Regions from separate parts of the Spirosoma rhododendri genome, predicted to be linked through region 3. Evidence: riboswitches for the same ligand, from Rfam matches in the RefSeq annotation. Region 3 holds a riboswitch; each other region holds the start of a gene.
The links. A riboswitch is a leader RNA that binds a small molecule or an ion and turns the genes downstream of it on or off. The one in region 3 is predicted to bind cobalamin.

Region 1 (6,354 bases), 2.4 Mb from region 3:
CCTTCCTTTCTACATTTCTCTATCGAATTACCTAATGGAATAGAGCTATACTTTTCATTAGGTATAGAAAAAGTAGAACTCCAGTCTTCAATTGGTTGAGGGCCAATCCCAGTCTCGTTATAAATTAAAGCTAGCTTCAGTAATCGCTCTAAAAGATTATTTGTCAAAGTTATCGACGCCCGATAAAAATCAAGAATTAGACATTTGTTGATTTCAAATATCAAACCACCCAGCTCAGAGAAAACATAAAAGTCAAATTCGAAATACTTTGATTGTCTTTGGAAGTTTTTGTTTAGACTTTCGTTGAAAGCTTTTTCAAATATTTCTTTTTCCATAACTCTCAAGTTTATCATGTCGAGAGAAACCTACCAAACCGGGGCGTTCGCTGTGTCAACCGAAACCGCATAACGAGCAAAACCCGCTCTGTTTCGGGACGGGCAACCTGTTGCGCGGAAGTTTACCTATACATTATTAGCGGTTCGCTTTACCCAACCTGTTATTGCATACCATTTAACGCTCCCCTCTCCCGTTTTGGGAGAGGGGCCGGGGGTGAGGGAAACCCGCCCCATTACCGGAAAAAGAACCGCGACGGAGCGATTTCGGCGCGGACCGAGTCGATCAGGGCACCGCTTTCTTGGTAGCGGATTACGTACCCCGCCTGACTGTAGCTGACCGGGTTCTGACTACCGTAGAATGTACCGCTGTTTGGGTCGATACCGATGGCGCTGAACGAACGGTTCTGAACGGCCGTCGTTGGTACACTGGTGTCGGTGATGGCGAACCGGTAGGTACGGTTGCTGGTCGAGAAGTAGAAGCTCTTTTTGTCGCGGCTGATGGCCACGCCCGTTGGGGTTGCGTTCAGCGGTACGCGCTTCTCAACGGTTCGGGCACCGGCGTTATAGCAGATCATCGTCTGACCGACCAGTACCCACAGTTTACCATTGGCATCGACGGCAATCGGTTCGGCTTCGCCACCCATGTCGACCTTCTGAACCACCTCGTCGGTGTTGATATTGATAATGGCCAACGCATTCCCACCGCTGTAACCGGCACTACCAACGAATACTTCACTACCGACGAGAACCATACCCTCGGCTCCCTTAACGGCTGAGATTTTCTTCGTCACCGTACCCGAGTTCACGTCGACGACCGCCACGTAACCGGGATCTTTATAGAACGTACCCGCGCTGAAGCTACCCGATACATCCCAGCAGCTAACATACGCTTTGTTGGGAGCCGCGTAGATCACCCGGCGGGGGTTCTCAATGTCGGGGGTTTTCAGCGTCGCCCGGCTTTTGAACGTACCGTCTTCCACGATCTCGACCTTGTCCTGACCGGCCGCCGTGTTATCGACCAGAATCAGCATTTTGCCGTTGACATCCGTAATATCCTGAACGCCACCGCTGATCGTCAGCCCAGAATTTGCCGTAGCGAAGATGCTGGTCTGCGCCGTATTACTACCCGTCGGGATATAGGTCACCGACCCGTTATTCTGCGAAAAATTACCTTGATTGGCAATATAAGCTCCTGATTCGTAAGGCGATGCCTCCGGGTCGGTGGTTTTACAGTTCCACAGGCTAAGCGTTAATACGCTGGCGACGATTCCGGTTGTAATGTGTTTGTTCATAGATTATTGGATGGTAAAGTAAAAAGCACGTTGATGGCGAAATTTCGGCCCGGCAGGGCGTTGCGCCGAACGCTGATGACCAGCGCGTCGAATAGATTATTGACCTGACCCTGCACCCGAAAAGCGGCTTTGGCGACCCGCACCTGCGTTTCGGCCAGCACATTCGCCAGCAGGACACCCTGAAAATACTGCGTGTTGTCGGCGGTGATGTACCGGCGCGAACTTGTCTGCATCTGCACCGACAGCCGCGACCGGCCGCGCTGCACCCAGGCGTTGAGCGTACCCGTATGCACCGGCACGTAAGGCAACTGCTTACCGATCACGTCGCGGGCGTAGCTGTCGTAGGCCCGCTCCTGCGACGTGCGCGTCAGTGCATAGCCGACCCGTAGCCCCGCCTGCCAGCCCGACTGCGCGTAGCGAAGTGTGCCTGCTAGTTCGCCACCCCGTGCCACCACCAGTTGCAGGTTTTCGACGTGGTAGTCGGTCGTGGGGTTCCAGAGCACCCAATTGTCGACGCGGTTATGGTATGCCGTCAGGTCGGTGGTTAGGTTCAGCGTGGGCGACAGTGCACTGACCAGCGATAGCCCACCTTCCAGATTAACGCCCGATTCGGGTTTCAGATTCGGGTCGCCGAGTTCGATCCAGTAGCGTTCGTTCAGGGTCGGCACCCGGTAGCTCCGCCCGACAGATGCTTTCGCCGTGAGGGTCGTCGATCCCTGCATCAGCAGTTTGTATTCAGCACCCAGCGAAGGCGTCAGCGGGGGGTTGAAGCGGGTCACAAACGCCTGCCGGACATTAGCCGACACGAGCCAACGCGCCGTTTGCAGTCGCAGCAGCGCGTACAGGTCCTGCCGGTTTTCGGTGATAAGCTGCCCGCCATAACCGTCCGTCCGGGTGCGGTAGTGCGACCATTCCCCGCCCGTCCGTAGGTTCACCGCTGCCCCCGTCAGGCCGGGCCACAGCCGGAACTCGCGTTCGACGCGACCAATAAACCGGTCGGTTTCGGTATGATCGGGTCGGGTAAAGTCGCTTTTGGCGTAATCGAGCACGTCGCGGATCCAGCCCAGCCGCACGGTTGTGGCCCCGGCTGCGTAGGTCGTCAGCAACCGCGCCGACTGCGTACGGGTTCGCTCCCGCGCAATGGCATCCTGCGGGCTCAGGATCAGATCATTATCCGTCAACCAGGCATTGACCGACAGTTGCTGACCGTTGCGGTGCCGCACGTACACATCCTGCACCAGCCCCCGTTGCGCCGTCGTGGCCTGATCGACGAAGTAGTTACGAAATTCGCGGTACGGGTAGTCGTTGTTCAGCTGACTCCGGTACAGGTACGTCCGGCCCGACACCTGCCAGTTTGCCCCCGGCGCACTGCTGTAGCGAAGCCCCAACTGCGTCTGATTATTACGGAACGACGCCAGTTGCTGCCCCACCGTCACGCCCAGCCGCGTTTGCCAGTCGGCCTGACTTCCCAGCAGAATGCTACCGCCCACGGCATCGGAGCCGATGGCACTGGCCCCTGAGCCATATTGCACAGCCAGTTTATCGAAACCCGCGACGGGCACGGTTGAGAAATCGGTTTGGCCGAGGTTCGGCTGGTTAATATTGATGCCGTTCCAGAGAACCGCCGTGTGGTTGGCCGACGTACCGCGAAAGGATACCGTAGCCAGCTGACCGGGGCCGTAGCTCTTAAACGCCAGGGGTGTATTGTACGTCAGCAGGTCGGTGATGGTGCTGAACCGAAACTGAAGCAGTGTGGTCGAATCGATGCGCTGAATTTTTTGCCCCGCCAGAAACCGTTCAGGCGCGATAGCCCGCACCGTCACCGCCGACAGCGCCACGGCGGAGTCGGGTACGGTTGTGGTGGTTTGGGCGAGCGCGCCAACAGGCCAGCTAGCCATCAGCGAAAGCCCAACAGCCCCCCAAAACCATCCGTGGGTTTTCACAATCTGATTCAGTTCTCGTGCGTGTTTGCGTCAGCACGCGACCGGGCCGTTTCCTCCGAACGATTCGGCAGCGGATGGTCATCGGCAGGTCTCCTGGCTCGTCGTCCCGGTCCGGGCCTTCCCGCCCGTAGGCAGTGGCCATGCAGATTGAACCGGGTTTGTACAGACTTACAGTTGCGGGGACAGCGTCGGTTTTCCACCAACTTCCCTTTTAAGCCATGAACGCCACTACGGAGCGGCATCAGGCACCGATAACTCGCGACAAAGGTACGGGAATCACCTAAAAAAACAGCCCCGATTGCTCGGGGCTGAATTATTGAACAGGTGGAATAGTAACGGAAAGACTACCTCGTTACTTGGTCAGTCATGGGTAAATACCCACTACCTGCCAGATGGTCAAACGTATGTAGCCCCCTCACTCCGTCCTATGTTTATTGATTGAGCGGTGCAAACGGGTTCGCGAACGGTAACCTCATCACGAAAGAGGGCCACTTAGAAGCCTTCTGCCTTGATTTCTTTCTCCGTAACGGCACCGTATTTTTTCACCTTATCCCGAATCGCATCGGCCTTTCCGATCAGCACGAATTGCAGGTTCTTGTCAGGAAAATACTGGTCGATGATCTGCCGCGTTTTGGCTACCGTCAGCCCGTCGACGTTCTTCTGAAAATTGTTGATAAACGACTCATCGTACCCCAGGCTAAACATATCCGTCAGCAGGTTGGCCAACTCGCTCGCTGACTCATAGCGAGGTGGAAAATCGGCTTTGACGTAGTTTTTGGCCGATGTCAGCGTCTTCTCGTCGATACCGGTGCGGTGCAGGCTGTCGAGCACATGAACGGCCAAGTCAATCGCGGGGATCGTGCTACTATTCTTCGTGAATGTCGATACGACAAACGTACCGCTGTTCCGATACGTCGCAAATCGACTGTTGGCCCCGTAGGTCAGGCCGGAGTTCACGCGCAGCGCATCGTTGAGCCACGACGTAAATCGCCCACCCAGAATCGTATTGACAACCGTGACGGGAATAAAATCGGGATTACTCTGCTTGATACCCTTACCACCGATGATAAACGTCGTTTCGCGGGCGTCGTCTTTGTTGACCAGCAGCACACGAGGACCGCTGAACGCCAACGCCGGTTCGTCCAGCCGGGGCGTAGTGGAAGCCGCCGTTTTCCAGTTGCTGAACAGATCGGTCATGCGCTTTTTCATCGCGGCCGTGTTGAAGTCGCCGACGATGGCGATAGCCGCCCGGTCGGTGGTATAATTTTTCTGATAAAACTGCCGAACATCATTCGCCGAAATCGCCGACACCGACGCAGGTGTCCCCGAAATCGGGTTGGCGTAGGGGTTGTCGCCGTAGACGAACCGCCCAAAATACGAGCCGATCACCGAGCGGGGGCTTTCCTTTTGCTGAGTCAGCTGAAGCAACAGCCGCTGTTTGTACTTGTCAAACTCGGTCTGATTAAACGTCGGTTTGGTCAGTACGTCCTGGAAAATGTCAAACAGCAGATCCTGATCTTTCACCGCGAACGAAGCCGTCAGTTTGGCCACTTCCTTGCCGCCGTAGGTGTCGATACTGGCCCCGACGTACTCGGTTTTGGCTTCGAGTTCCTCCTTCGTGTAGCGCGAACTGCCAAACAGCAGCGCATCGGCGGTCATGTTGGCCAGCCCGTAGCGCGTACCGTCGTCCACCGCCCCCGCGTCGAACACCGCCGACACGTTGATGAGCGGGACTTCGTGCTGCTCCATCAGGTAGACAGTCAGCCCGTTTTTGAGTTTAAATTTCTGGAATGGCGGCACCTTAAACGTCTGTGCCTGCGCCAACCCCGCCACGAGCAGGGTGGTAACGAGTATGATGAGTTTCTTCATGGTATATCGGTTTGACCTCACGGCTGCGATTGACCTCACCCCCAGCCCCTCTCCTAAAACAGGAGAGGGGTGACTAGCGGATTGGTACCCACAGGGAGCTAATTGGCAGGACGTGCCACCCCCCTCTCCCGTTTTGGGAGAGGGGCCGGGGGTGAGGGTATATTTAATTCGCGCCCGCCACTTTTTTCGTTTCCGGCAATAAATAGCCGACGGTGCGGTTGCGCATGGTCAGGTAGGTTTTCGCGACGCGCTGTACGTCTTCTTTGGTGACTTTTTCGTAGAGCGACGGGGCTTCGTAGAGCTTTTTGTAGTCGCCGAAGTACAGTTCGTACGTGCCGAGCGAATTGGCTTTGCCGTTGATGGTTTCCATCGTGTGGTAAAACTCCATCAGCTTCTGATTCTTCAGCTTCTGCAACTCCACGTCGGTAATGCCGTTCGCAACGATCTTCTCAATCTGGTTCTCGACCGACCGTTCAAGCTGCTCAGCCGATATGTTGCTGGCGGCAATGGCGTAGATCGTGAACAGCGTGGGATCAAGCGCGATTTCCATGTTCGACGACACGCGCGACGCAATCGTGGAATCGAGCACCAGCGATTTGATGAGCCGCGACGAATTTCCCGAACTCAGCACCCCGCTCAGCAGGTCGAGGGCGTAATAGTCGGGGTGTCGAGTGGCAGGTACGTGGTAGGCCAGCATGATGTTGGGCGTGGCGATGTCTTTGTAGGTCGTTACGCGCCGTTCGCCGTTCTGCGGGGGTTCCACCGTACGTAGGCTGTCGGGTAATTTCTGCGCCGGAATCGGTTCAATGTACTGCTTGGCCAGCTTCTCGACCTGCGCCGGTGTCACGTCGCCGACAATCACCGCCACGCCGTTGTTTGGCGAATAGTAAGTTTTGAAATACCGCTCCAGATCGG
Region 2 (6,354 bases), 1.3 Mb from region 3:
CCGCTCAACTAACCCTTGCCCTCGGCGTTTCTTACAAACCAACGACCTGGTTTGCCATCCGGATGAGTCCGTTTGCTCCCCGCCTGACGTACATTGCCGATCAGAGCGTGCGCGTCCGGCAGGATTCGGCCGGCTTATACAGACCCGACCCCACGGCTACCGTTTACGGCGTGCCGCCCGGTCGGAATCTGCGGGGGCAGGTGCTGGCGTTTCAGCTACAGGCGGTGCTCAACCGCGACCTGACCGAAAACATTTCGCTCAATGCCCGCTACCAGTTTTTCTCCGAATACGCCCGGCTGAGCTACGCCGTTCACCGGCTCGACCTGACGTTTACCGCCAAAATCAACCGGTACATGAGTACGACGTTTAACCTGATTGGCCTCTACGACCGCGACTTCAGCAACCGGCTGCAACTTCAGCAGACACTGGCGCTAGGCCTGGTTTACAACGTCAGTACGTTCCTACCGGCGAAGAAAAAGAACGTCGATTCCAAAACCATTTACACCATTCAGCCCGGCCGGTTTTAGGTGGTCCGGCTTTCAATCCGGTCAATTAGCTGCTGAATGACCGTTTTTTGTGCTTTGGGCAACTGGACTGATGTAAACAGAAATACGTCTTTCAGGTACTGCCACTGCGCTGACGTCAGCAGGACCAGTTCGGTCTTAAAATCGACGGTTGGCGCATCGGTATTGTCACGGCTCACCGACAAGGTCGGTTTTACGGCTTCGATCAACTGTTTGCTCAGTTCACTACGAACGTATTGATCGAGCGTGTAGGCGGGAATCCGTCCGTCTGTGTCCGTTTTTTTAAGCGTGGTACTGGCTTTGCAGATCATGGTTCGGGTGAATCGGTCGGGTCCAGAATGCGGATGGGTTTCTTGTTTTCGTCCAGCGCGACAAACGTGAACGTGCCGTGAATGGCCGGGTGCCGCTCCATCGAGTACATCTCTTCGACGAAAATTTCGACGGCCACGCGGATGCTCGTATTGCCCACGTGCTCAACTCGCCCGATAAGTTCAATGATCGTTCCGGCCGGTATCGACTTGGTAAAATTGATCTTGTCGGACGACACTGTGACCATGCGTTTGCGCGAAAACCGAGTCGCGGCAATAAACGCGACCTCATCCATCAGTTGCAGGGCCGTACCGCCAAACAGGGTGTCGTAATGGTTAGTCGTACTCGGAAAAACGGCCTTGAACACGCGGGTTTCAGCCGCATCGATACGGTCCGCCAGCGTGGGAAATGTGAGTTGGGACATGAAATTGGGTTTGCGGTTTGTAGTTCGTGGTTTGTAGTTGCGATGCCCCGCCGGGACTGGCGCAACCACAAACCACGAACTACAAACTAGATAACTATTGATTCCCGCGCGGTTTGCGCGGCCTGCACCATGTTGCGCAGGGCTTCGGTGGTTTCGGGCCAATGGCGGGTTTTCAGGCCGCAGTCGGGGTTGACCCACAGGTTGCGGGCGGGCAGCACGTCGCCCGCTTTTTGCAGCAGGTCGATCATTTCGGCCGTCGTCGGGACGCGGGGACTATGAATGTCGTACACGCCCGGCCCGATCTCGTTGGGGTAGTTGAAGCGGGCGAAAGCATCGAGCAGTTCCATCTGCGAACGCGACGTTTCAATCGTAATCACGTCGGCGTCGAGGTCGGCGATGGACTGGATGATGTCGTTGAATTCGGCGTAGCACATGTGCGTGTGAATCTGCGTCCGGTCCTGTACGCCCGAGGCCGATACGCGGAACGCCCGCACCGCCCAGTCGAGGTAAGCCGCCCAGTTTTCCCGACGCAGGGGCAGGCCTTCCCGCAGGGCCGGTTCATCAATCTGAATCACCTGAATACCTGCTTTTTCCAGGTCGACCACCTCATCGCGCACCGCCAGCGCGATTTGCAGGCAGGTGTCGCGCCGGGGCTGATCGTCGCGCACGAATGACCATTGCAGGATCGTGACGGGGCCGGTGAGCATTCCTTTTACCGGCTTCGGCGTCAGCGACTGCGCGTACTGTGCCCAGCGCACCGTCATGGGTTCGGGGCGGTGTACATCGCCGTAAATGATCGGTGGTTTCACGCAACGGGACCCGTAGCTCTGTACCCAGCCGTTTTCGCTGAACGCAAAACCGTCGAGCAGTTCACCGAAATATTCGACCATGTCGTTGCGCTCGAATTCGCCGTGAACAAGTACGTCAAGGCCAATTTCTTCCTGCCAGCGAATAGCCTGTTCAGTTTCCTGCCGGATAAAATCGTCGTACTGCGCCAGCGTCTTCTCGCCTTTCTTCCACTTCGCCCGGTTGGCCCGCACGGCGTCCGTCTGCGGAAACGAACCGATTGTCGTCGTCGGGAACAGGGGCAATTGCAGATGCGCGTGCTGCTCCGCCTGCCGGTCTACGAACGACGCATTACGCTGTGCATCCTGCTCCGTCAGTTGGCGCACCCTGTTCTGCACCGCCGGTCGATTAATCAGCGCTGACTCTTTCCGGGCGGTGATGGCCTGCTGGTTTGCCGCCAGAACCGCATTCGCTGACGCATTGGCGGGGTCGTTGAACAGCGTCGTGAGCGTGGCCAGTTCGTCCAGTTTTTGCCGGGCGAAGGCCAGCCATTGCTTGATTTCGGGCGTCAGGCCCTGCTCGGCCGTTTCGTTAGCCAAATCGCAGGGAACGTGCAGCAGCGAACACGATGGTGCCAGCATAACCCGCTCACTACCAATAGCATTGACAACCCGCTGGATCGTCTGTCGCGACTTTTCCAGATCATTGATCCAGATATTCCGCCCGTTGATGACGCCTATTGAAAGCTGCGTCGACTTGCTGGCAAAATCAGTTTGGAGGATGTCGTCCAGTTGGCTTGGGCAGCGGACCAGATCGAGGTGCAGCGCGTCGACGGGCAGTTGCAGGGCCAGGTTCAGGTTGTCGCCGTAGCAGTCGAAATACGACGCCAGCAGGATGTTCAGGTCGGGGAATTGTCCGCGTAGCCGGGCGTAGGTTTTGGCGAACACCGCGCGTTGGGCATCGGTCAGGTCGAGCGACAGACCCGGTTCATCCAGTTGAATCCAAGTGGCACCCTGCGTTTGAAGGCGACTCAGTATCTGTTCGTAGACGGGCAGCAGCCGGTCGATCAGGTCCAGCCGGTCAAAGTCGACGTCTTTCTCTTTGCCCAGCAACAGATACGTCACGGGGCCAATCAGCACCGGTTTCGGCACCACGCCAAGCGTCTGCCGGGCTTCATCGAACTGGGTGAAGATGCGTTCCGACAGCAACGTAAACGACTGGTCTTTCGAGAATTCCGGAACGATGTAGTGGTAGTTTGTGTCGAACCACTTGGTCATCTCCATCGCTTTCAGGTCGAGGCCGTTCTGCTGATAACCCCGCGCCATGGCGAAGTACAGCGTCAGGTGGTCATCGTCCGGTTCGGCACTGTCGAGCAGCGGCTGGAAACGGGGTGGAATGGCCCCTACCGTCAGCGACAGGTCGAGCACCTGATCGTAGAACGAGAAGTCGTTGCAGGGAACGAGCGCGATGCCCGCCTGCTGTTGGGTCAGCCAGTTATCGGTGCGGATTTGCCGCCCGACGTCCTCTAGCTGCTGACACGTGATTTTGTTGGCCCAGAACTGTTCGCAGGCCCGTTTGAGTTCGCGGTGGCTACCAATTCGTGGATAGCCGAGATTGTGTGCGATCATAAAAATGGTTTGAAAAATGGTTGATCGCGTTCGATGCCGAACTCCATACGCCTACCCAACTCCAAACTCTATCGATACGACACACCACACCCGGCCCCGGTGATGGAGCGGAAAAATGAAACGGGAAAAAGTGGTCAATACGTGATAGAACCCAGGGCCGTGTGGGCGTAATCAGCAAGGCTAAGGGCAAGTCTCCTGGCTTGTGACGGTATTTGCCGTCCTTCTCATCCCCTGGTAACGGGGACAATGGACATCGAGGGCAAACCCTTTTCTGATGGTCACTGACAGTAGCAACGTCTGCTCGTGAATTTCACACGATTCCTTTTTAATCTCCTGAACCTCTCAGGAAAACCAATAGCCTGTTTGACGGAAAACAAAGAACGTTGGGGCAAAGCTAGTCGCATTGGCCGGACAATCACAACGATGACGCACCCGGCCCACCGTAAGCAGACTGGCCGCGCAGGTCATAGCCCGGTGTTGCCGCCTGACCCTCAAACGCTTATCCGACCAGATTTTTTCTGGCAAAACCGTCGGTCGACGAGATTTGCTGCCCCACTCGCTGATGACCGGACTAGGCAGGCCACTGCGTATCGATACCCTGCGAACGAATCAGTTGCTGAAAGTCGGCCAACAGGTTTTGCTTTTCGCGCACGGCACGGGGTGGCACCTTTCTATCGATGGCAAACGAAATCAACGCCCCAACCGCTTCGCCGATGCTCCACTCGACGGGGTGCAGTCGGTAACAGCCGTTGGTGATGTGTGTCGTACCGATATTTTTACAGGCGGGCAGCAGATTTTCCATTCGTTGCGGCAGTAAAGCCCCCAACGGTATCTGAAACGGCAACGACCCAAAGTCGATGTAGTTGTTGCCGCTGGTACTGGGGTGCAGGTCGATATGGTAGTAGCCGATACCAACACTGTCGGCGAAGGGCGCGGCTTTATTCCCGGTTTTCTGCCCCGTAATCAGCGCCCGGTTATCGGCTCCAACGTATTCTTCCAATACGCGGAAGACGGGTTTGATGCGCCGGGCTTCCCGGATGTACGGGTATTTGGCCAGCCCATCGGTGGTACCCATCACGTCGGGGCGGAGTCGAAGGCCGGGCCAGCCTTGCCCACCATCGGGGCGCGGCACTTTGGTTTGCAGCCAGTACAGTAACGACAGACTCAGCTGCTTTGCCCGGTCGACGTGTCGGGCGAATTCTTTCTCCGACGCACCAATTAGATTCCCCAGCGCGTAGTCGTTTTGTGGCCAGTTGACACTGCTGATGTCGCCCTTATAGAACCCCGACTCGAAATTCGCCCGACTGATGATGCGCCGGTAATTCCAGAGGTTTAGCGCATCGCCAGTTTTGGCACCCTCGGGCTGAAAGCCCAGCGTTTTGGGGTCCAGTGTTTTCGGGTTCGAGTACGACAGCGACAGCAGTTTTCCCGACCAGGCTGGTTTCAGCACGGGCGTGTGGTTACGCCAGAAATCGTACTCACGCGGCTTATCGATGATGTGATTTTCACCAGGAACATAGTCCATCGCGAAGCACATCGTGAACGCCTGCACATTTTTGGGGTCGGCCTGTTCGGGGGCGTGGAGTTCGCGGGTATCGGCACGGGATTCAGCCCCGGTCACAAACTCGGTTTTGGTCATCGGCAGCAGATCGCCGAGTTCGGTAGCGTCGACGAAGTACGGGGCCGTCAGCACAAGTTCGCGCCCGGTTTGGCGATTTCGGGCGGTTAAGGCACGCACCCGGTCGCCCTGCACGTCGGCCCCGCTGATTTTGTGGTCGAGCAACAGCGTCAGCTTACCCGCACTCAGATACGGAGCCAGCAGCTGTTGCAATACGATCAGCGATACACGCGGTTCGTGGCTGAGTCGCGACACGGCACCGTCACCCGGATTCAGGTACGGTTGCGCACGGGCCGTTTCGGTCAGCGGGTAATACTGCCGATAGAAGTCGCGGACGGCGTTCCGGTACTGTCGATACAGGCGGGTAGCCCCGTGAGTTTCAATCCACTGGTGTTCGTCGGGCGGAACGCCCTGCTGCGTCAGTTGCCCGCCAATCCAGTCTGTTTCTTCGGTCATCACAACCGTTTTCCCGGTACGCAGGGCACTCAGCGCAGCCGCGCAACCACCCACACCTCCGCCCGCAATAACCACGTCTGCCGTATAACCAGTGGCCGTAGCACGGCGCGTTGTGTCATGCTTTGTGGCAGAAAACGCGGGCAGAGAGGTTGTCAGGGCTGTTCCGCCAACGGCAGACAGTTGACTAATAAACGAACGTCGATTCATGCGAAAAACCGGAGCGCACCGGTCATGCGCCGTCTTATCCGGGAAAAGTGAGAGGGCAAACTAACAAAATTCGTAGGATGCACCTACACCGGCCAACTTATCTGGCTCTGCTTCCGCCGGACCTACTTCGCCAGTTTTACGGCCATCTCCGTCACCTGACGAATCCAGCGGGCAGGTTTCTTTTCGCCGGGCACCACCACCCGGTACGGCCCCATGCCATCGGCCAGCGGAGCCCCATCGACGCTGTCGGCCAGTAAAATCGTGCGCGTCGAAAAGTCGGGATCAAGCTCGGCGAGTGCAAATACGACTTCGTAGCCATCGGCAGCTTTCACGACGACGTATTTGGTCAGGTTCTTCCCTTTCAGCGCAGTCCCCGTACTGGCCCCGCCTGATTCAGCAGCG
Region 3 (6,354 bases):
GCTGCGTCGGGTAGCCGATGCTCAGGTCGTGCGTCGTTAACAGCGGTTCGTTCATCAGAAAGCCGTGCGGATGGTGTTACGACGCATGATAATCCAGATCACGACCGGCCCGCCTAGTAGCGAGGTGACGATGTTGATAGGTAGAATCGCCTGCGTACCGGGCAACTGCGCAATACTGTCGCAGATGAGCAGCAGAATGGTTCCGACCAGACAGGCCGTTGGTATCAGCAGACGATGGTCGGCGGTGTCGAGCAGTGACCGGGTCAGGTGGGGCACGGCGATACCGACGAACCCGATCGGTCCGCAGAAAGCCGTGATACTGCCCGTCAGCACACTGGTACTGAGCAGAATCAGCAGGCGGCTGCGCGGTACATTGAGGCCCATACTCCGGGCGTAGTTGTCGCCCAGCAGCAGCACGTTCAGTGACTTCGACAGTGTGAACGCCAGTAGCAGGCCACCCGCCACTACACCCGCCAGCACGTATAGGTGCGTCTGTACGACCCCGCCCAGCGAGCCAAACGTCCAGAGTAAATATTCCTGCAACTGTTCGGGCTGACTGAAATATTGCCAGATGCTGATGATCGCCAGCGTCACGGTACCGACCATCACCCCAACGATGAGCAAAACGACATTGTCGCGCAGTCGACCGGCAATTGCCAGCACCAGCGCCAGTACCAGCGCCGACCCCGCCGACGCCACCGCGACCAGCAGCCAGCTATCGCCGATGCCCAGTTGCCGGATCGCGTACAAACTGGCACTACCCCCGCTGCCCAGCATGACCAGCGCGACACCCAGCCCAGCCCCGGCCGTAATCCCCAGCTCCGACGGACCAGCCAGCGGATTGCGAAACAACGCCTGCATCTGTAACCCACTCACCGACAGGCCACAGCCGACGATAACGGCCGTGATGGCCTTGGGTAGCCGTATCTTCTGGACGATGTACAGCCACGCTTCGTTGTCGGACGTTTGGCTGAACACGATACGGGCCACTTCTTTGATCGGAATAGCTACCGACCCCAGGGCAATGTCGAGTAGAAAGCAAAGCAGCGCCAGCCCGGCCAGTACGGGCACGACGAGCCGACGCCAGGACCACGCGGATGGCGGACCGGACGGATGCGTATCAGCCGTGTTCATCACTTCAGTTGCTGATAGTAAACCAGTTGGTGCTTCGGTAGCAGATCGGGGTGCAGAATACGGATCAGGTCGGCCAGCACCAGATGCGGATTGACGGCACCGGATTCCCAGAAATCGTTGGAACCCCGACTGTTGACCCGTTTGGTATAGCTGTACAGTCGTCCGGTTTTGAAAGCTTTGAAATCGGCGTAGCGCGCGTCTTTGGCCAGTACACTCTGCTTCGAATCGACCGACATCATCCCCACGTTGAGCCAGTAGTCGGCCGTTAGGGCGACGGGGTACACGGCTTCAAAATTGAGCGGTAGGCTACCCGTTGCCCGGCGGTTCACCCACGGATATTTTCCTCCGGCATCCAGAAAAAAGCGGGTCATGTAGCTGTCGCCGTCGGGTACGAACCAGGCGTCCTTGCTGTTCATGCCGCTGATAATCGTCGGCTTGCTGGCAACCGGCTTCGTCAGCGTAGCCAGCCGGTTGTATTCCTGCTCGACCTTCGCGAATTTCTGGTTGACGAGCGTTTCTTTGTTGAGCAGCGCAGCCAGCAGTTTCACCCATTCAGCCCGGCCCAGTGGCGTTGTCTCCACCCATTCCGAGTTGATCAGCACCGGCACGCCCGCACCCCGGATGGTACGGTAATGGTCGAGCCGGGCCGTGGGGCTCCCCATCGCCATCAGCAAATCGGGCTGCATCGTAATTACCTGTTCGTCGTTGATGGTCTGGTCGCGGCCCACTTCACGGACCTTCCCCGCGTCGATGCGCTGAATCACCTTCGGCGACGATACGTATTTGAGATTACCCAGACCGACGATGAGGTCTTCCGCCCCCAGGAATTCCGCCAACCCTACGTGCATCGACGACATAGCGACGATACTCCGCAGTGGAATATCAATGACCTGACTGGCCGCGTAACCTTTCGGCGCGGGCGTTCCGCGCGGCACCAGCACGTACCGAACCGTATCGACGCTTTTGTCGAACGGACTCATGATCGACACGAATTTGTAGGGGCCGCTGTAGCGAATCGTAAAGCCTTTGGCGTAACGGATGGCAACCTGCGGACGGGCCGGAACCGCGCTTTTGGGTGCGGGCTTTGCGGTAACCGTATAGGATACGCTGCTGGTTGACAGACCAAACAACAGGCAGACAAACCAGGCGGCAATGCGTGGTTTACGCTGCAAAAAACGAGCAGTTTTTGTATGCACAGATGAACGGGCCTTTTCTCCGAAAGCCATTATCGATGAAGCAACGGCAGGTCTTCTGACTTACTCCGTAACCAACGGCCTTCCCATTTCGCAGAAACAGTGGCACACGGGGTTGATTACGTTTGTGGAGATTACAGCAGCGGAGACTGTTCCGGTTTTGCACCGGGATTCCCTTTTAAAACCGGCCGGTCGTGTCTGAAACACACCGTCGGCTACCCTTGCCCCACAAAGGTACGGTGTTGGTATTCGTAATCGTACTACGCTGCCGGAGAAATGTCGGCCCGCCCGTTTCGACCAGTAGTGCGTTTTCACAAACTGGTGCGGACGGCCCTGATGCTACTGACTTTTAAGATAACTGTTGTGGTACTGTCGCAAGAGGGCATCGAGCTGATAGCCCACTTTGTACCGGGAGCCGATGTTGTAGCCCCGGCTGTAGTTATACTCCCACCGAAACTCTTCGGTACTTCGCAGCCTGACCCGCTTCGTCTGCGCAATACGTCCCGGCGGGATAGGGATAGCGAAGTTAAAGCCAGCGGTCGAGCCATTTCCCGTTTTGGTCGCAAAAAAGCCCACCTCAACATTCGGAAACTGCCGGATAAAGTCAATTCGTCCGCCCCGGTCATTGTACAGGTACTGCCCGCCCGATACTTTCAGCGTTACATTATGTCGGCCAATGCGGTAAGCCAGATCAGCCAGCAGCAGCAGGTCCGTGGGCGACTGATAATAAAAGCCGTCTTTGGGGAAGAAGTAAAACCCGGTCAGGCTGGTTTCAAGCCCGAATGACCAGGGAGACCGCAGGTCTGCGTGCCGGTACTGCACGTTCAGGCCGTACCGGTCCGTGTAGAACAATCCCGCCGAAATACTCATAAAGTCAGCCTGGTTAAGCGCCAGGAACTGGTTCAGGAAGATCGGGGCCGGACGAACATTCAGCGCCTGATTATCCAGATCATTCACGATTGGAAACACGATACCCCAGTTGAGTACCAGACCCCGACGCAGATAAAGCTGGCTTTGCAGCAGGATGTTGGTTTTGCTCTGCACCGGCCGGTCACGATTTCCGAAGTTAGCCGTGAACTCCGGCTGAAGACGAAAATCAAGCTTGTAGGCCCGCCGGTTGAACGGTACCGCGTCGGCGTAGGCAATCCGGTCCCGGCGGGTTAGCAGACTGGTGCTGAACGTGGGCGACAGACGATACTGCGCAATCGATACGCCCTGAAAAAGCGGAACCAGCGTCGTAGCCGTGTTGGCAACGGCAGTGCGACTTATGGCCCGCATCGCGGTCATGGGATTACGGTACAGCCGCTGCTCGTACACGACACGGTACTGCGCACTGTCGACGGTCAGGTTTTCCAGGGCGCTCATGATTCGGTTGGGCGTGTTTTGAGCACCCGCCAGCCGTACCGTTGCCAGCAACAGCAGCAGATAGGGCCAACGCTTACTGCGCTTTGTCATGACTGGTCGTCTGTTTGGTGGGCAAAAGAGAGAAGGCGTAGGACGTTCCCACGGTCAGCTGATCAAAATTCAATACTCCCGCCTGCACGGTCCAGTGCCTGAACAGCGTAGCGTACCCACCCAGGTTGATATGCTGCGAATCCCACTCGGCCATCAATCCCCCTTTTCGGCTCAGGCTGGCTTTGATACCAGCAATCGGCCCCGCCAGATAGTAAGCGGCCTTGTCCCGCTTGTCCTGAAAAATAAAGCCCGAAAACAGGGTTGAGTTCTGATCATTCCGCGTGTCTGATCGTTCAAGAAAGTAAGGACTAGCGTAGCCAGCTGTCAGTTCCAGCTCGATCGCCGACGACAGCGAAACGTGCTTCGTCGCTACGATAGCATTGGTAATAAGTGAGTTATCGATACCGAACGGGATAGACAGAATAACGGCAACCGACGGTCGGCGGGCAGTTTCGGTCAGCACGCCATATTTCATATCGATCTGCCGATCACCAATCCCGCGCGCCCCGTACTGAACCGGGCCGTTGGGTCGCAGCAGATTGACATTCAGTTCAAGCCGGGGCAGCATAACCAGGTTGACAAAGAAGATACTTTCCGAGTTACGCGTCGTTAGCTTCGGGTTTAGTGCCGGATTAAAGCGAAACGCATAGTTCACCGGATTATAGGCGACACCCGCATGGAACGTACCGTCGGGCAGCAAGGTAGCGGTGGGCACGTAAAGCAGCCCCGGTTTCCCCGATATGTTGACCTGCCCAAGCACGGTCGTGCCTGACAATACCCCGCTCAGCATTCCCAATAGACACACCCGGCTGAGCCGCCGGGTCATTACACTGTATAGTAAACGTACGTCCGGGATCATTGGGTAATGGGTTGATAAACGGTCAGTAAACGAGACTGCGTGCTGAATTCCGTTGCTATCAGCACCAGCATTCAGCACGCAGTTCGTACGCTTATTCTGTTTTGTTCAGCCCGAGCAACGGCGTTGTTTCATAGCCAACAGCTGTGCTCAGGCGGGTACATAATCAACCCCCGTTACCCTGGTTGTGGCAGCTTGCCACCGCCTTCGAACGGGCAGCCGTCGCATCCGTCACCTGAGCGTTGTAATTGGTAGTTACCATGTTGATATCGATATCCCGGGCTGTTTTGGCGGCCGCAATTTTAGCGTCCTTGATGGCCGGGCAAGCTGTCAGGTCAGCCGCCTGAATTGCGTTGACGTTGTCCAGTGCCTGAAAATACCCAACGTAGGTCATGAGCGCCAGCTGATTGTACAACGCATCGCCCAGCGTTGCCCGCAGCGAATTCAGCATCGCTATTGAGCTTGTCACCTGCGTACGGAGTGTGGTCCGCAGTCCGTCATACTTAGCGGGTACACCCGCCTGGCAACCGGCTACTTCGCCGTTAGCCGCTGACTCCAGTTGTGCATACGTCGCATTGACGGTAGCCGTCTGAGTCGCTTTGGCCGCATCAAGTCGCTGCATAGCGGTGTTATAGGCCGTAGTAGCGGCTTGCTGACAGGGGTCGGTCGGTCCATTCTGTTGTACGGAATTAGCCACGGCCACCGGACTGATACCAGCCGTCCCGATACGTGCTCCAACTGGCTTGCCATTGACGGTTGGCAGCGTATACGATGGCATGTACGCTTTCAGAGAAGCGCTGTTTGCCATGGCAGCCACTTCCTTCTTCATATCGGCCGACAGTGTACCCGAGTTAATCATATCCGACGTAACACTACTCGTCATCGCAGCCGCCTTACTTGCCGGAACGACCTGACCCATGGCGTCGCCCGCCTGCTGCACAGTGGCAGGTACCGGCGCGGACGCACTCATACTGCTCAATGCCGAACCAACAGCTGCGGCCAGCGTCGACGATGTAACGGTACCAGCCGTAGCAGTCACGGCAGCCGGTGCTGTTTGCTTCAGTTCGGGCATTTTAACATTGTCCAAACCCGCAAACGTGTAGGTAGTAGGGGCAACATCGTCTTTCTTCTTGCAACTGTACGCAGCCGTACCCAGGATCAATCCACAGATCAGCCAGTTAATCGGTCGAGCAATTGTTTTCATAAGGGAGAATTTTGATTGATAGTTTACATTAAAAAAATACTCGTATCAGGAAGGTGTACACAGACGGTCAGCGTTAGTAAAACAAAGGCCGCACACCTGTTTACACATCAAACTTATACATTCTATTTTGTTTACCAATTTAAGATTTAGTAAATAAACAGTTAAGTTTTTATCAATTGATGGATACAATGGTCATTAAGTAACCAGTAACCTGGGCCAACTCACTGACCCTGTGGCCATTGAAGCGTGTAGGGATAGATAGACAAAGAAGCGATTGACCGGCTCACCACATACGTCATTTTGAGATTACGGGTTAGAAGTGGAGCCGGATAACTTCCCTATTGCCCGCTAAGCCGATTACATTGTCTGGTCGGCTGCCGATAACCGACTCGTTGTCGAGGCCGTATTTTGGCCCGATTATCTACGCACTATGGTGGATTTCTAGCTAGAAAGACCGTATCAGGCTACATGTAGCCTCCCGGTCTTGATGTGGTTGGGAGTGAGATATTCTT

Region 1: it holds a riboswitch for cobalamin, as region 3 does, so the genes downstream of both, HH216_RS01245 (TonB-dependent receptor plug domain-containing protein) here and HH216_RS15315 (ABC transporter substrate-binding protein) in region 3, are expected to answer to the same signal.
Region 2: it holds a riboswitch for cobalamin, as region 3 does, so the genes downstream of both, metE (5-methyltetrahydropteroyltriglutamate--homocysteine S-methyltransferase) here and HH216_RS15315 (ABC transporter substrate-binding protein) in region 3, are expected to answer to the same signal.

The regions. Positions count from the first base shown of each region.
Region 1 is NZ_CP051677.1:306,716-313,069, forward strand. Features, by position in the region: gene HH216_RS01235 (hypothetical protein) at 1-335, opposite strand, end outside; gene HH216_RS01240 (YncE family protein) at 569-1,627, opposite strand; gene HH216_RS01245 (TonB-dependent receptor plug domain-containing protein) at 1,624-3,525, opposite strand; cobalamin riboswitch at 3,637-3,838, opposite strand; gene HH216_RS01250 (M16 family metallopeptidase) at 4,063-5,439, opposite strand; gene HH216_RS01255 (M16 family metallopeptidase) at 5,603-6,354, opposite strand, start outside.
Region 2 is NZ_CP051677.1:4,945,843-4,952,196, forward strand. Features, by position in the region: gene HH216_RS20570 (DUF3078 domain-containing protein) at 1-527, shown strand, start outside; gene HH216_RS20575 (hypothetical protein) at 524-835, opposite strand; gene HH216_RS20580 (acyl-CoA thioesterase) at 832-1,257, opposite strand; gene metE (5-methyltetrahydropteroyltriglutamate--homocysteine S-methyltransferase) at 1,344-3,671, opposite strand; cobalamin riboswitch at 3,840-4,042, opposite strand; gene HH216_RS20590 (FAD-dependent oxidoreductase) at 4,243-5,952, opposite strand; gene HH216_RS26255 (hypothetical protein) at 6,075-6,284, opposite strand; gene HH216_RS26260 (molybdopterin-binding protein) at 6,314-6,354, opposite strand, start outside.
Region 3 is NZ_CP051677.1:3,681,668-3,688,021, reverse strand. Features, by position in the region: gene HH216_RS15325 (ABC transporter ATP-binding protein) at 1-55, opposite strand, end outside; gene HH216_RS15320 (FecCD family ABC transporter permease) at 55-1,134, opposite strand; gene HH216_RS15315 (ABC transporter substrate-binding protein) at 1,134-2,306, opposite strand; cobalamin riboswitch at 2,359-2,565, opposite strand; gene HH216_RS15310 (YjbH domain-containing protein) at 2,667-3,782, opposite strand; gene HH216_RS15305 (YjbH domain-containing protein) at 3,766-4,641, opposite strand; gene HH216_RS15300 (hypothetical protein) at 4,805-5,842, opposite strand.